Regions from separate parts of the Streptomyces africanus genome, predicted to be linked through region 2. Evidence: riboswitches for the same ligand, from Rfam matches in the RefSeq annotation. Region 2 holds a riboswitch; each other region holds the start of a gene.
What was found. A riboswitch is a leader RNA that binds a small molecule or an ion and turns the genes downstream of it on or off. The one in region 2 is predicted to bind cobalamin.

Region 1 (5,210 bases), 650 kb from region 2:
GCAGCAGGGTGGACTTGCCGGAGCCGTTGGGGCCGAGGACACCGACGGTGGAGCCGGTCTCGGGCGCGAGGACGACCCCGTCGAGGATGAGACGCCCGTCGGCACGGCGACCGACCCGGTCGGCCCGCAACCCGGCGCCGGACACCGCTGCTCCCGCCGCCCCGCTCACCGCACCCTCCGCGTCCGGTACAGCACGACCACGAACGCCGGAACCCCGATCAGTGACGTCACGACGCCCACCGGCACCTCCTGGGGATCCAGCACCGTACGGGCGAGGGTGTCGACCCACACCAGGAACACCGCTCCGGCGAGGGCCGTGACCGGCAGCAGCCGGACGTGCCCGGGGCCGGCCAGGGCCCGCGCGGCGTGCGGCAGGACCAGCCCGACGAAGCCGATCGCCCCGGCCGAACTGACCAGCGCGGCCGTGAGCAGGGCCGTGACGCACAGCAGCACCAGGCGGGTGCGGGCCACGGACACCCCGAGCGCGGCCGCCGCGTCCTGCCCGAAGGCGAAGGCGTCGAGGGTACGGGCGTACCACAGGCACACCACCAGCGTCACGGCCAGGACGGCCAGGCACAGCCACACATCGGTCCAGCCCGCGCCGCCGAGCGAGCCGAGGAGCCAGAACAGCACGCCCCGGGTCGTCTCGGCGTCGGCGGCGGTCATCACGACGAAGGAGGTGAGCGCGGAGAAGAGCTGCATGGCGGCGACGCCCGCGAGGACGACCCGGTCGGTGGTGCCGCCGAGGGTGTGGCTGAGCAGCAGCACCAGCGCGAAGGACACCAGGGCGCCGAGGAACGCGCCCGCGGACACCGAGACGGCACCGCCGCCCACGCCCAGGACGACGACCACGACCGCGCCGGTGGAGGCGCCGGAGGACACCCCGAGCACGAACGGGTCGGCGAGCGGGTTGCGCAGCAGCGACTGCATCACCGCCCCGCAGACGGCCAGTCCGGCCCCGCACACGGCCGCGAGCAGGGTGCGCGGCAGCCGCAGCTGCCAGACGATCCCGTCGCGGATCGGCGTCAGGTCGGCACTGCCGAGACCGAGATGGGCCGCGACGACGGACCAGACGTCCGCGACCCGGATGTCGGCCGGGCCGACGGTGATCGCCAGGGCCAGGGAGACCACCAGCAGCAAGGCGCCCGCGACACCGAGCGCGGGCCCGCGGACGGTCACTTCACGAGCCCGAACTCGCGCAGTTGGGCGGCGACCTGTTCCACGCCCTCGACCGTGCGGATGGTCGGGTTCATGGCCTGCCCGCTGAGCAGCACGTACCGCTTGTGCCTCACCGCGTCCATGTTCCGGGTCACGGGGTTGGACTCCAGGAAGGCGATCTTCCGCGCGGCCGACTCGGCGGTCTGCGACGTGCGGGTCAGGTCGCCGATGACGAGGACATCGGGGTCACGTTCGGCGACCGTCTCCCAGTTGGTCTGCGGCCACTCCTCGTGCGTGTCGTCGAAGACGTTCTTCGCGCCGAGGGCCCGGGTGATGATGCCGGGCGCCCCGCAACAGCCCGCCATGTAGGGCGACTCGGAGTTGGCGAACCAGTACAGGAGGGTGACGTCCGAGGCGTGGATGCCCTGCGTGGCCTTCGCCATGCGCCGCTGGAGGGAGGCCACGAGCTTGTCGCCCCGCTCCTTCACCCCGAACACGGTGGCCAGGTCGTGTACTTCGCCGTAGACGGTGTCGATGCCCAGCGCCTTGGCGCGCGCGCCGTCGCCGTCGCCGTCGCCGGAGTTGTCCTTGCCGGCGCAGTCCGACGGGGAGACGTACGTGGGGAGGCCGAGCTTCTCGAACTGCTCGCGGGTGGCGACGCCGCCCTTGCCGAGGGTGGAGACGAAGGAGGCGGCGACGAAGTCGGGGTCGGCGTCCAGGACCCGTTCGAAGGACGGGTTGTTGTCGGCGATGCGCGGCACCTTCGCGTTGGCCTTCGCCAGCCCCTTCATCACGGGGTCGGTCCAGGTGGCGGTGCCCGCGAGGCGATCGGCGAGGCCGAGCGAGAGCAGGATCTCGGTGGTGCCCTGGTTGAGGGAGACGGCGTGCTGCGGCGGGGCCTCGACGCGCACCTCGTGGCCGCAGTTGCCGAGCGTGACGGCGGCTTTCGTCGTGGTGGCCTTCGAGTCGCCGCAGCCGGCCAGGAGCAGGGAGCCGACCGCGAGCAGGACGGCGGCACGGGCGGGTCGGGCGAGGGGCACGGAAACCAGTCCTCAGTCGTCGAGGGCTCGATCGCGGAGCCCGGTCGTACGGTGCTCCCCCGCCGCGAACGGCCGCGGGGGCCGCCAGCAGGTCTTCGGACTCGGGTTCGTCCGGTGCGGAGCGCCTTCCCGGACGTCACACGCGCCGTCCAGTGGCCGAGGCCCCGCCCGTCCCCCTCACCGCTGCGCGTCAGTTCCGGATTCGCACCGGATTCCCTGACCCACGTACATGGGTTCGACTGGCCTCGGCAAGCTATCACGGCGAGCTCGGGGGAATCACCGCCCGCCCTGCGCCGTTGCATCCAGGGGAGTCCCCAGCAGCACTTACGCGACGTACGAGGAGGCCGCCGGTGTACGGCGACGAGGCAACGGTCCGCAGGATCCTCACCGAGCTCGGCGACACCTGGGCCGTGGTGGGCCTGTCGTCGAACCGGCAGCGCGCGGCGTACGGCGTCGCCGCCGTGCTCCAGCGCTTCGGCAAGCGCGTCGTGCCCGTGCATCCCAAGGCGGAGACGGTGCACGGCGAGCAGGGGTACGCGAGCCTGGCGGACATCCCCTTCGACGTGGACGTCGTGGACGTGTTCGTGAACAGCGATCTCGCCGGAGCCGTCGCGGACGAGGCGGTCGCGAAGGGAGCGCAGGCCGTGTGGTTCCAGCTCGGCGTCATCGACGAGGCGGCGTACGACCGGACCCGCGCCGCGGGCCTGGAGATGGTGATGGACCGCTGCCCGGCGATCGAGATCCCACGACTTCCTCATCACGGCGTACAGAATTCCTGAAGCGCTTTCCAGGAAATGCCCGGGCCGGGTCAAGGCTGCACAACTCGCCTTCTGCCGCCGGATGACCGATTCCTAATCTGAGGCCTCTTGCTCGCAGAACTCACGAGTTCTTTTATGAGAGGCCCCTTCATTCATGGTGAGCGTCGACCAGGCAGCAGCGGGGGTAAAGGGGGGTCCGGGCGGACTGCGCCGGGACGTCGGACTGATCGGGCTCATGTGGGCGTCGGTCGGTTCCATCATCGGCTCCGGGTGGCTGTACGGCGCCGAGAAGGCGGTCGTGGCGGCCGGGCCCGCGGCGATTCTGTCGTGGCTGATCGGCGCGGTCGGGATCGTGCTGCTGGCCCTGGTGCACGCGGAACTCGGCGGCATGTTCCCGGTCGCGGGCGGCACGGCACGTTATCCGCACTACGCGTTCGGCGGACTGGCCGGCATGTCCTTCGGCTGGTTCTCCTGGCTCCAGGCGGCGACCGTGGCACCGATCGAGGTCGAGGCCATGATCGGCTACGCCGGGCACTGGCACTGGGCGCAGGGTTTCCAGCACGCCAAGGACGGGACGCTGACGACCAGCGGGTTCGTCGTCGCCGTCCTCCTCATGGCCGTGTTCGTCGTGGTCAACTTCCTCGGTGTGCGGCTCCTGGCGCACACCAACAGCGCCGCCACCTGGTGGAAGGTGGCCGTGCCGCTGGCCGCGATCTTCATCATCGCGGCCGGCAACTTCCACCCGGGCAACTTCACCGAGCACGGCTTCGCCCCGTTCGGCGCCCACGGCGTGCTGAGCGCCGTGAGTTCCAGCGGCATCATCTTCGCCCTGCTGGGCTTCGAGCAGGCGATCCAGCTGGCGGGTGAGAGCCGCGACCCGGCCCGTGACCTGCCCCGCGCGACGCTCGGCTCGGTCGCCATCGGGGCCGGGATCTACGTCCTGCTCCAGATCGTCTTCATCGCGGCCCTGCCGCTGGCCTCGTTCGCGCACGGCTGGGCCAAGCTCGACTACCCCGGTATCAGCGGCCCCTGGGCGGGGCTGGCCACCCTGCTGGGGCTCGGCTGGCTGAGCGTGGTCCTGTACCTGGACGCGGTCGTCTCCCCCGGCGGCACCGGCCTGATCTACACCACCGCCACCTCCCGCGTCTCCTACGGCCTGGCCCGCAACGGCTACGCGCCGAAGATCTTCACGCGCACCGACGCGCGCGGCGTGCCGTGGTTCGGCCTGATCGTCTCCTTCGTGACCGGCGTGGTCTGCTTCCTGCCGTTCCCGAGCTGGCAGCAGCTGGTCGGCTTCATCACCTCGGCGAGCGTGCTGATGTACGCGGGCGCCCCGCTGGCGTACGGCGTCTTCGCCGACCGGCTGCCGCACCGGGCACGGCCCTACCGGCTGCCCGGCGGGAACGTCGTCTCCCCGCTGTCGTTCGTCGTGGCCGACCTCATCATCTACTGGTCGACGTGGGACACCCTGTGGCGGCTCGGTGTGGCCATCGTCCTCGGCTACGTCCTGCTCGGCGGATACGCCTGGTACGCCACCCGCAAGCAACTGCCCGACGCACCCCGGCTCGACTGGAGGGCCGCCCAGTGGCTGCCCGTCTACCTGCTGGGCATGGGCGTCATCTCCTGGCAGGGCGGCTTCGGCGGCCAGGGGCACATCGGACTGTGGTGGGACATGGCGGTCATCACGGTGTTCTCCCTGGGGATCTACTACTGGGCCCGGGCCTCGGCGTCCCGGCCGGAGGAGATCGAGCGGAGCATCGGGGGGGTGGCCGTCACCGAGGCGACCGTCCACTGACACCGCCCCCCGCGCGGCCGGGGCCTCCATAATGAGCGCATGACCCAAGCCTCCCCGCCTCCCGACTCCGGCGCCCCGCAACGCTTCCCAGTCGTTGTCGTGGGCGCCGGTCCCGCCGGGCTGACCGTCGGCAACATCCTGCGGGCCGCGGCCGTGGACTGCCTGGTGCTGGAGACCGAGACGCGGGAGTTCATAGAACAGCGGCCCCGGGCCGGAGTCATCGAGGAGTGGGCCGTACGGGGCCTGGAGAAGCGTGGCCTCGCGCGGAATCTGCTGGACCGCGCGGAGCTGCACTCCGCGTGCGAGTTCCGCTTCGACGGCGAGCGGTACCGGTTCCCCTACGCGGAGCTGACCGGCAGTCACCACTTCGTCTACCCGCAGCCGTTGCTGGTGACGGACCTGGTGCGCGAGTACGCCGACGTGCGCGGCGGACAGATCCGCTTCGGGGTCCGGGACGTG
Region 2 (5,210 bases):
GGGGTTCTCGCCGAAGCCGCGCGGCGGCTGGATCATCACCACGACGTTCCCGAACCGCAGGGACGCCAGCACGATGTCGTCCCCGTCGACGTAGAGGTTGCCCGGCGGCTCGCCCCACGCCTCGGTCATGGCGTCCCTCAGCTCCGGGTCGAGCTTGTCGAACCAGGCCCGGTAGTCCACCAGCGGCACCCGCGCGGGCGCGGCGGACAGCTGCTCCTCCGTCAGCCACTCCACGTCGTGCCCGCCGGCCTCGATGAGCCGGTGGATCAGCTCGTCGCCGTGGTCAGGGTACTCGGTGAGGCCGTACCCGGCGTCCTTGAGGGCGTCCAGCACCCGCACGGCCGAGGCCGGGGTGTCCAGCCCGACGGCGTTGCCGACCCGCGAGTGCTTGGTCGGGTACGCGGTGAAGACGAGCGCGAGCTTCTTCTCGGCGTTCGCCTTGTGCTTCAGCCGCGCGTGCCGTACGGCGATCCCGGCGACCCGCGCGGCCCGCTCCGGGTCGGCGACGTACACGGGCACGTCGTCCGCGCCCTGCTCCTTGAACGAGAACGGCACGGTGATCAGCCGACCGTCGAACTCCGGGATCGCCACCTGCATCGCGGCGTCCATGGGGGAGAGGGCGGCGTCGGACGCCTCCCAGGCGCTCCGCGAGGACGTCAGGCACAGCCCTTGCAGCACGGGGATGTTCAGCTCGGCGAGGGCGCCGATGTCCCAGGACTCCTCGTCACCGCCGGCCGAGGCCTGCGAGGCGTGGGTGCCGCCGGCGGCGAGGACGGTGGCGACGAGGGCGTCCGCCCGGCCGAGGATCTCGTACAGCCCCGCGTCGGCCCCGCGCAGCGAACCGCAGTACACCGGAAGCGCGTTGGCGCCCCGCGCCTCGATCGCATCGCACAGGGTGTCCACGAAGGCGGTGTTGCCGCTCAGCTCGTGCGCCCGGTAGAAGAGCACGCCGACGGTCGGCCGGCCCTCGACCCGCGCGCGCTCGCCGCGGACGCCGTACTCCGGCATCCGCTGGGGCGCGGCGAAGCCCTCGCCCGTGAGCAGCACGGTGTCGGACAGGAACCGCGCCAGCTCGGTGAGGTTGGCCGGCCCGCCCTCCACGAGGTACTTCAGCGCCTCCGCCACGACACCGGCCGGCACCGACGACTCGGCCATCAGCTCCGCGTCGGGCACCGTCTCGCCGCCGAGCAGCACGGTCGGGACGCCCGAGGCCTTCAGCGCGGCGAGCCCGTCCTCCCAGGCCCGCTTGCCGCCGAGGAGCCGTACGACGGCGATGTCCGCGCCGTCGAGGAGGGCCGGAAGTTCCTCCCCGACGTCCACGCGGGTCGGGTTGCCGATCCGGTACGAGGCGCCGGCGGCGGCCCGGGCCGCCAGCAGGTCCGTGTCGGCGGTCGACAACAACAACACAGTGCTCATGCGGGTGCTCCCGGTGGAATGAAGGGCAGTCCTCGCGGCACGCCCGACTCGATGAGCCGCCACAGCGCGTCCGTGTCCGCGTGCTGTTCGATCAGGTCGCCGAGCCGGTCGAGCTGCTCCTCGCGCAGCGCGGCGAACGAGGTGCCGGGCGCGGGCACGAAGCGGCGCCCCGCGGCGGCCGCCACCTCGCGCAGGAAGGCCCGCCGGAACCCGTCCGACTCCAGCGAGCCGTGCCAGTGCGTGCCCCAGGTCTGGCCGACCCGGCAGCCGTCCAAAAAGGCGGAGCCGCCCTGGACGTCGGCGACCCCGTGGTGGATCTCGTACCCCTCGACGCGCTCCCCGAGGGCCTCGCCCTCCGGCCGGGTGAGGGTCTTCTCGCGGGCGAACCGCACCCGCACGGGCAGGACCCCGAGCCCCTCGACATGGCCCCGGCGGCTCTCCACGTCGTCCTCGATGTGCTCGCCGAGGATCTGGAAACCGCCGCAGATCCCGAGGACGGGCCGGTGCTCGGCGGCCCTGCGGACCAGGGCCTCGGCGAGCCCCCGCTCGCGCAGCCACTCCAGCGCACGGACGGTCCCGCGGGTCCCGGGCACGATGACGAGGTCGGCGTCGGCGAGTTCCTCCGGCCGGTCCACGAACCGCACGACGACACCGGGTTCGGCGGCCAGCGCGTCGACGTCCGTGAAGTTGGACATCAGCGGAACGGCGCACACGGCGACGCGCAGCACGTCCTCGCCGACCGGCGGGGCGACGACGGACTCACGGACCGTCCCCCGCAGGGAGACGCGCAGCCCGTCCTCCTCGTCGATCCCCAGCCCGTGCCGGAAGGGCAGGACGCCGTACGTACGCCGCCCGGTGAGGCCCTGGAGCATGTCGAGACCCGGCTCCAGCAGGGAGACGTCCCCCCGGAACTTGTTGACGAGGAACCCGGCGACGCACTCCTGGTCCTCGCGCGACAGCAGCGCCACGGTTCCGAAGAACGAGGCGAAGACACCGCCCCGGTCGATGTCGCCGACGACGAGCACGGGGAGCCCGGCGTTGCGGGCGATCCCCATGTTGACGATGTCGGTCCGCCGCAGATTGATCTCGGCGGGACTGCCCGCCCCCTCACAGATCACCGCGTCATACGTGCCCCGCAACTGCTCCAGACAGTCCAGCACGGTCCCGAGCAGTTGCTGCTGCCGTCCGCCGTGGTACCCGCGTGCGCTGAGCTCCCCGACCGGTTTGCCCAGCAGCACGACCTGGCTGCTGCTCTCGCCGCCGGGCTTGAGCAGCACCGGGTTCATCAGCGCGGTCGGCTCGACGCGGCAGGCCTGCGCCTGCATGGCCTGCGCCCGCCCGATCTCGGCCCCTTCCTTCGTCACGAAGGAGTTGAGGGACATGTTCTGCGCCTTGAAGGGCGCGACCTTGACGCCCTGCCGCACCAGCCACCGGCAGATCCCGGCGGTCACGACGCTCTTGCCGGCGTCGGAGGTGGTACCGGCGACGAGAAGCCCACCGCCCGTCATGACGTACGCCCTTTCGCGATACGGCGCGCGGCGACACAGACGCCGAGCGCGAGCCAGCCGACCCGCCTGGACAGCCGTACGGCCCGTTCGATGTCCCGGGTGGCGACGGGGCGCCCGGCGCCGTTGAGCACGGGCCGGTGCTCGACGCGCCCGCCGTACGACAGGGTCCCGCCCAGCCGCACCCCGAGCGCCCCCGCGAACGAGGCCTCCACGGGCCCGGCGTTGGGGCTCGGATGCCGGTCGGCATCGGCACGCCAGGCGTGCACCGCTCCCCGTGGATCGTCTCCCGCCAGGGCCGCGAGCACGGCGGTCAGCCGGGCCCCCGGCCAGCCCGCGAGATCGTCCAGCCGTGCGGAGGCCCACCCGTAGCGCCGGTAGCGGGCCGACTTGTGCCCGACCATGGCGTCGAGGGTGTTGACGGCCCGGAACCCGAGGAGCCCCGGCACACCGCCGATGGCCCCCCACACGAGCGTGCCCACGACCGCGTCGGAGGTGTTCTCGGCGACGGACTCGACCACGGCCCGGGCGATCCCGTCGGCGTCGAGCGTCTGCGGATCCCGCCCGCACAGATGCGGCAGCCGCGCCCGGGCCCCTTCGACGTCCCCCGCCTCCAGGGCACCCCCGATGGCCTGCGCCTCCCGCGCGAGCGAAGTCCCCCCGACCACGGCCCAGGTGGCGGCAGCCGTCAGCGCGACGGACGCGACGGCGGAGTCCCTCACGGCACGCGAGGCGACGCCCCCGAGCGCGACGGCGCCTCCGGCGCACACCGCGGTGTGCAGCGCGCCCCACCCGCGGTGGTCCCGCCACAACACCCGTTCCACGGCCCCCGCGGCCCGCCCGAACACGGCGACCGGATGTCCTCGGCGGGGATCGCCGAGCAGCAGGTCACCGATCAGACCGGCGGCGGCGCCGTACGCGAAGACGCGACCGGCACCCATGGGCTCAGCCGGCCGCGGGGGCGGGCAGGGGTGGGGTACTGAACCTCGATCGGCAGCCGCGCATGGCGATATGTCCTCACTCAGGGTGTCCACGCCCTGGTTCGACTAGACCGGCGGTGAGAGTTCCTGGCTCCCGGGGATTGCTACCCCGGTGACAGTGGCGGGACCGCGCCGGACTTCCACCGGCTTCCTCTCCTGCCGCCGTACTGGCCCCGGCAGTCCACCACGGCCGGGATCAGCCGTCAACTTGCCGTTGACCTGCGTGGGGAGAGTGTGCAGAAGCCCACACCGGCGCCCCGACGCCGACTTGGCGCCCCCGCCACACGACAACCGGGCGGCACAGGACCGAAGTCCCGTACCGCCCGGCAGAAGTGACCGTGATCAGGCCACGATCAGATAGATCCCGTATCCCACAGCCGCCGCACACGCCGCGAAGCACGCGTAGGCGCCCGTCACCGCGAGTCCCGCGGTCCCGCCCTCGGCGGCCGCCCGCTCGCGGCGGGACAGGCCGGTGATGCCGAGGGTGAACAGGCCCACGAGGGCCACGGTGACCACGAGGCTGACGCCGAAGACGGAGCCGAGGGCCGCCCAGTCGATTTTCATGGCAGAGGTTCTCCTTGTAACCGAGTGGGCGGGATCAGACCGGGGTGGTCGTGGTGGAGGGCCGGCGTTCGACCGGGGCCGGCGCCGGGATCGTGGCGCTCGGCTCGTCCGTGGCCGTGCCACCCGCCGGCGGCGGTGTCACCGCGGCCATCGCCGTGGTCACCACACCGGCCGGCTCCGCCTCGTCGGCGTCGTTGACGTTGGTGTGGTCGACGACCTCACGCCGCGAGAGCTTCCAGATCGCCGCGCTGGAGGCGACGAGGAAGACGGCCACGACCGCGGTGCCCCAGCTGCCGAAGCCGGTGACGTACTCGGCGAGCGCGCCCACCAGGGCCGCCGCCGGCAGCGTCAGGCCCCACGCGACGAACATCCGCGTCGCCGTCGACCAGCGGACGACGCCGCCCTTGCGGCCGAGTCCCGCGCCCATCACCGAGCCGGACACGGAGTGGGTGGTGGAGAGGGAGAAGCCGATGTGCGAGGAGGCCAGGATGACCGTGGCGGCGCTGGTCTGGGCGGCGAAGCCCTGCTGCGGCCGGAGGTCGGTCAGGCCCTTGCCCATGGTGCGGATGATGCGCCAGCCGCCGAGGTACGTGCCGAGCGCGATGGCGAGACCCGCCGAGAGGATGACCCAGGTGGGCGGGTCGGAGTCGGGGGCGACGGCGCCGCCGGCCACCAGGGCGAGGGTGATGACACCCATCGTCTTCTGGGCGTCGTTGGTGCCGTGGGCCAGGGAGACCAGGCCCGC
Region 3 (5,210 bases), 1.3 Mb from region 2:
CCACCAGCTGGACGGTCGTCCGCAGCCGGGTCAGGCCCTTGCGGTCGTACGTCACCGGCTGCCCCGCGACCGTCAACCGGCCCTCGCGGGGCCGCAGTCCGCCGCTGAGGAGCCGCATCAGCGTGGTCTTGCCGCTGCCGTTGCGGCCGAGCAGCGCGAGCGCGCGCCCCTCGCGGATCTCGAAGTCCAGGCCGCTGAGCACGGCCGGGCCGTCCTCGTAGGCGAAGGACGCGCCCCGCAGGGCGACGAGGGCGGGCTCGCTCATGTCAGCGGCCTTTCCAGTACGAAGGTGAGGACGGCCAGCGCCGCGAGGAGCACGCAACTGGCCGTCGTGAAGCGGACGGAGACACGGGCCTCGGGCACGAGGACGCGCAGGGTGCCGTCGTAGCCGCGCCCGGCGAGTCCGGACTGGAGGCGGACCGCCCGGTCGAAGGCCCGGACGAACGCGGTGGCGCCGAGTCCGCCCAGGGACCGCCAGGCGGCGGCCCGCGTGGTGTGCCCGAGCCGGGCGGCCTGGGCGTCACGGACCCGGCGCACGGAGTCCAGCAGCAGGAAGCTCATCCGGTACGTCACGAGCGCCACGTCGACGACCGGCGCGGGCACCCCGGCCCGGACCAGCCGCGGCAGCAGGTCGGACATGGGCGTGGTGAACGCGAACAGCAGCACACCCAGGGAGGCCGCCGAGGTGCGCAGCAGCAACTCCCCGGCCCGGACCGGCCCGTCACCGGTGAGGGAGACGAAGCCGCCCGGCCCGCCCACCTGCACGAGCAGCGTCAGCGCGCCGGTCACGCAGAAACCCAGCGGCACCCGGTAGGCCCGCCACAGCCGGCGCCCGGGCACGCCCGCCGGACCCAGCAGCACCACCAGGGCGGTCAGCAGCACCAGAGCCGCGCCCGGCCAGGGCGGCAGCGAGATCGCCAGCAGGGTCAGACCCAGGCCGAGGACGGCCTTGTCCACGGGATGGCGGCGGCGCCAGCGACTGCTGTGCGCCGCCGCGTCGATCGGCAGCACGCGGCTCAGGCCCCTTCGGCCGGGGACTTCTCGGCGGTACCGTCCGCCGCGTTCCCGGAGTCCGGCCCCCGCTCCCGCGCCCGCCGCTCACCCTGCCGCCTGCCCCGGCGCAGGCCGAAGTAGTAGGCGAGGACACCGGAGCCCAGGGCCGCCTGGAGGGAGAACAGCGCCGACTCGATCTCACCGGACGGCGGTTCGTACAGGGGGGAGAACCAGGGCTTGTAGTCCGGCTCGATCTCGGTGATCGCCGTCTCCGCTTCGCCGTCGGAGCCGGTGAACGGCTCCTTCTTGTGGTCGCCGAGGCCGAGCGCGAGCGGCAGCACGGCGAGCGCGGCCACGGCGAGCAGCAGCAGAAGGTTGATCTTCGTGTTCCTGCTCATCGGGCCACCTCCTCGGTCTCGCTCCGGGACTGCTTCCCGGCCACGAGCACACCCAGCCGGGTCAGTTCGCCCTTGCTGGACTGCACCAGCAGCCGCATCACGAGGACCGTCAGCAGTCCCTCGCTCACCGCGAGCGGGATCTGGGTGACGGCGAAGATGGAGCCGAACTTGCCGAGCGCGCCCAGGAACCCGCTGCCCGGGTCGGGGAACGCGAGCGCCAGCTGCACGCTGGTGACGCAGTAGGTGGACAGGTCGGCGACGAACGCGGCGGAGAACACGGCGACCATCAGCGGCACGTCGTAGCGGCGCAGCAGGCGGTACACCGCGTAGCCCGCCCAGGGGCCGACGATCGCCATGGAGAAGACGTTGGCGCCGAGCGTGGTCAGACCGCCGTGCGCGAGCAGCAGCGCCTGGAAGAGCAGGGTGATGGTGCCCAGCACCGCCATGACGGGCGGCCGGAACAGGATGGCGCCCAGGCCCGTGCCGGTGGGGTGGGAACAACTGCCGGTGACGGACGGCAGTTTCAGAGCGGACAGGACGAACGTGAAGGCACCGGAGGCACCGAGGAGCAGGGTGCTCTCGGGGTGCTCGCGCACTTCACGGGTGAGCGACCGGACCCCGTGGAGGACGAACGGCGCGGACGCGACGCCCCAGGCGGCCGCGTGCGCCGGCGGCAGGAAACCCTCGGCAATGTGCATGGCTCAGCAGACCCTCTCCAGCACCTCGTGGATGGTTGACGCGCCTTGGCCGGTCTCCTGGCTCACGGGTCCCACCGCCCGTACTCCGCCTTCCCGGGGCCGTGGGCCCTGGCGTCACATTCCCGTCGTCCGCCCGAAGGGCGGGCCGCGCGGCGTCTGGCGCATGCGATCGCAAGGCGCCGGAGCGCCCCCGTGGCGGAGCCACGTGGGCGATTCGGCAACGCGGCGAGCGTGCGTGCCAGACGTCGCGCGGCAGACGGGAATGCGACGCCAGGGCCCTAGGACCCAGTGGCCGCCCGTGAGGGCCGGAGCCGGACTTCCCGATCACAGTGGCGAGGGCCGCACCGGCATCACACCGGATTTCCCGTTCACCAAGGCGTGGTGACAGTAATGCCGGGATAAGGGCCATGACAAGCCAGCCGAGGGGGCGCGCGAGGGGGCGCGTGAAGGGGCGACCGCTCGCACACCGGCGCAGGAGGGCTCAGTCGTCCCCGTCGTCGCCCTCGTCCTCCCCACTGTCCCCGGACTGTGGAGGCTGTTCCTGCTGGGGCTTGTCAGCCTTCTCCGGCGAGCTGTTGCTCGTCTCCTGCGCCGGGCTCGTGGCGCCGGTCGTCGCTTCGGCGGGGGCCGGGGAAGCGGGTGCCGTGGTGGAGGGAGTGACATCGGCCACTGTGCCGGCCGTCGGCGTCGTGGCGGCCGCCGGGGCGGAGGCCAGGGGGTCGGCGGAGTCGGCCGAGTCGCCGGGCGAGGGGGCTGCCGGGCTGCTCGCGGACGGGGACACGTCGGGTTCCGTGCCCTCCGTCGCGGTGTCGTCGGGCGAGAACCACTGCATGCCGGCGAGCATCGCGGCGAGGAAGACGGCCGCCGCGGCCACCGCCGCGGCCGTCCTGCGGTGGTGGCCGAGACCGCCACGGGGCGCGGCGCGACGGGAACGCCCGCCCGAAGCGGTGCGGGACCCGGTGGGCAGCGCGTACGTGGCCGGGCTGCCAGTGCCGGTGCCGGTGCCGGTGTCGGCTGCCGTGTACGGCCCCGGCCCGGCGGGCGGCACCGGCGACGCCGCCTCCGGCAGCGGCTCGGGCAGCCCCCGCCACGCGCCGCCGGCGAACCACTCGGCGGCCTGCTGCGCCGTGGGCCGGTCCTCGGGCTGCTTGGCGAGCAGGGCGAGGAGGTAGCTCTCGAAGGCCGGCGGCAGACCGGCGACACCGAGTTCCCGGGGCGGTACGGGGGCGTTGTCGAGATGCTGGTGCAGGAGTGCGACGGCGGTGTCGGCCTGGAACGGCGGGCGGCCGCTGAGGAGCTGGTAGAGCACGCACCCCAGGGAGTACGTGTCGGAGGCGGGACCCGCGGGCCGGCCCAGGGCCCGTTCGGGCGCGAGGTAGAGGCCGGTGCCGACGATCTGGCCGGTCGCGGTGAGCGCGGCGCCCGGGTCGTCGAGGAAACGCGCGATGCCGAAGTCGCCGATCTTCAGCGTGCCGCCCGCGTCCAGCAGGAGGTTGGCGGGTTTGACGTCGCGGTGCACGATGCCCTGCTCGTGCGCGGCGGCGAGTCCGGCGGCGGCCTGCGCGGCGAGCCGGGCCACCCGCTCGGCGGGGAGCGCGCCGGAGACGGACAGCACCCGGGCGAGGCTGTCGCCCTCGACCAGCTCCATCACCAGGTACAGGCGGTTGTCGTACTCGCCGAAGTCCAGGACCCCGACCACGTTGGGGTGGTTGAGACGCCCGGCCGTCCGGGCCTCCAGGCGGAACCGGGAGGTCGCCGTCGCGTCGGTGTCCTGAGGCAGCAGCAGCTTGACGGCCACCGCTCTGGCGAGCGTCTCGTCGTACGCACGCCAGACCTCTCCCATTCCGCCGCGCCCGATCTCAACGTCCAGCCGGTAGCGGCCCGCTAGCAGCACTCGTCCTCGTCCTATGCTCGTGGGAAGGTCCTCGCCGCGGGCCGTAACTCCCCGCGTCGGAGCGGGGATTGGTGGGGGGTGCCGCAGCCGACCCAGGATACTGGCGCTGCGTGACCACCGTTCCCCGGTGCGGTGCCGTGGACGGTACGGTCCAGGAAACCGGGGAGCGGAGCGGTGCCCCGCCGGGGTGATGGCGCGACGCACGTGGTTGCCCAGGCTGTCCCCGGCGCCTCGCCGGCCGCCGGATCGGGCCGCCGCTGTGCCTTCCCTCTCTTCTCTCCCTTCTCTACGTCTCGGCCTGTTCGCCGGGCAGCCGCGCGTCGGGCCCGTGCGTCTCCGTATGCCGCGGTCGGGGCTGCCGCGAGCCGGCCTCCTGCGTCTGCGCGTATGGTCGGGCTGCCGGGCAGCCGCGCGCCGGGCCGGTGCGTCTCCGTATGCCGCGGTCGGGCCGCCGCGAGCCGACCTCCTGCGTCTGCGCGTGTGGTCGGGCTGCCGGGCACCCGCCTCTCGCTGCCTGTGGTCGGCTGCCGCGCGTTCGCCGCCTGCGCCTTCGCCTGCGTCTGCGGTCGGCCTCTGCGCGCCCGGCCCTGTATCTCCGCCTGCCGTCAGGCCTCCCGCGCCCGTCCCTTGTGCCTGTGCCTGTGCCTGTCGTCAGGCCGCCAAGCCCGCCCCCTGCGCCCGCTCCTTCCGGCGCGGCAGCAGTGTCACCGCCAGGGCGGGGACGGCCGCGAGGAGGAGCCAGGGCACGGCGGGCGGGAGGCCCGCTTCGAGCAGGGAGCCGGTGGCCGCGCTGCCGGCGAGGACGATCAGGCCAGAGACGGACGACAGCGCACCCATGTAGAGGCCGATCCGGCCCTCCTCGGCGAGATCGGGCACCCAGGCGCGGGCGGCGGGCACGACCAGCATCTGTCCGACGGTGAGCAGCACGACGAACCCCGCGGCCGGCAGCAGCCCGGCGGTACCCGTCCAGCCGGCGGGGCGCGCCGCGGCCACCACCGCGAAACCGGACGCGATCAGCAGCAGCCCGGCGGTCATGGAGCGGCGCAGGTCGAGCCGGTCGCCCGCCCAGCGGGTCACCGGCAGTTGGGCGAACACCACCAGCACCGAGGACAGGGCGAACAGCCAGGACAGCGGCGCCTGGGAGCCCGCCGCGCGCTGCACCTCGTCGGGCAGGGCCAGATACAGCTGGTTGTAGGCGAGCAGGTACGTGCCGTACGCGCAGCACAG

Region 1: linked by a shared signal. The riboswitch ahead of QF034_RS05835 (ABC transporter substrate-binding protein) and the one ahead of QF034_RS08830 (cobalamin biosynthesis protein) in region 2 are both predicted to bind cobalamin.
Region 3: linked by a shared signal. The riboswitch ahead of QF034_RS03025 (energy-coupling factor ABC transporter permease) and the one ahead of QF034_RS08830 (cobalamin biosynthesis protein) in region 2 are both predicted to bind cobalamin.

Annotation. Positions count from the first base shown of each region.
Region 1 is NZ_JAUSYP010000001.1:1,233,072-1,238,281, forward strand. Features, by position in the region: gene QF034_RS05825 (ABC transporter ATP-binding protein) at 1-145, opposite strand, end outside; gene QF034_RS05830 (FecCD family ABC transporter permease) at 166-1,179, opposite strand; gene QF034_RS05835 (ABC transporter substrate-binding protein) at 1,176-2,198, opposite strand; cobalamin riboswitch at 2,268-2,457, opposite strand; gene QF034_RS05840 (CoA-binding protein) at 2,549-2,977, shown strand; gene QF034_RS05845 (APC family permease) at 3,111-4,751, shown strand; gene QF034_RS05850 (4-hydroxybenzoate 3-monooxygenase) at 4,791-5,210, shown strand, end outside.
Region 2 is NZ_JAUSYP010000001.1:1,878,269-1,883,478, reverse strand. Features, by position in the region: gene cobN (cobaltochelatase subunit CobN) at 1-1,416, opposite strand, end outside; gene QF034_RS08835 (cobyric acid synthase) at 1,413-2,924, opposite strand; gene QF034_RS08830 (cobalamin biosynthesis protein) at 2,921-3,862, opposite strand; cobalamin riboswitch at 3,964-4,102, opposite strand; gene QF034_RS08825 (hypothetical protein) at 4,244-4,465, opposite strand; gene QF034_RS08820 (inorganic phosphate transporter) at 4,500-5,210, opposite strand, start outside.
Region 3 is NZ_JAUSYP010000001.1:588,654-593,863, reverse strand. Features, by position in the region: gene QF034_RS03040 (energy-coupling factor ABC transporter ATP-binding protein) at 1-265, opposite strand, end outside; gene cbiQ (cobalt ECF transporter T component CbiQ) at 262-1,011, opposite strand; gene QF034_RS03030 (energy-coupling factor ABC transporter substrate-binding protein) at 1,017-1,391, opposite strand; gene QF034_RS03025 (energy-coupling factor ABC transporter permease) at 1,388-2,089, opposite strand; cobalamin riboswitch at 2,120-2,480, opposite strand; gene QF034_RS03020 (serine/threonine-protein kinase) at 2,571-3,983, opposite strand; gene QF034_RS03015 (MDR family MFS transporter) at 4,635-5,210, opposite strand, start outside.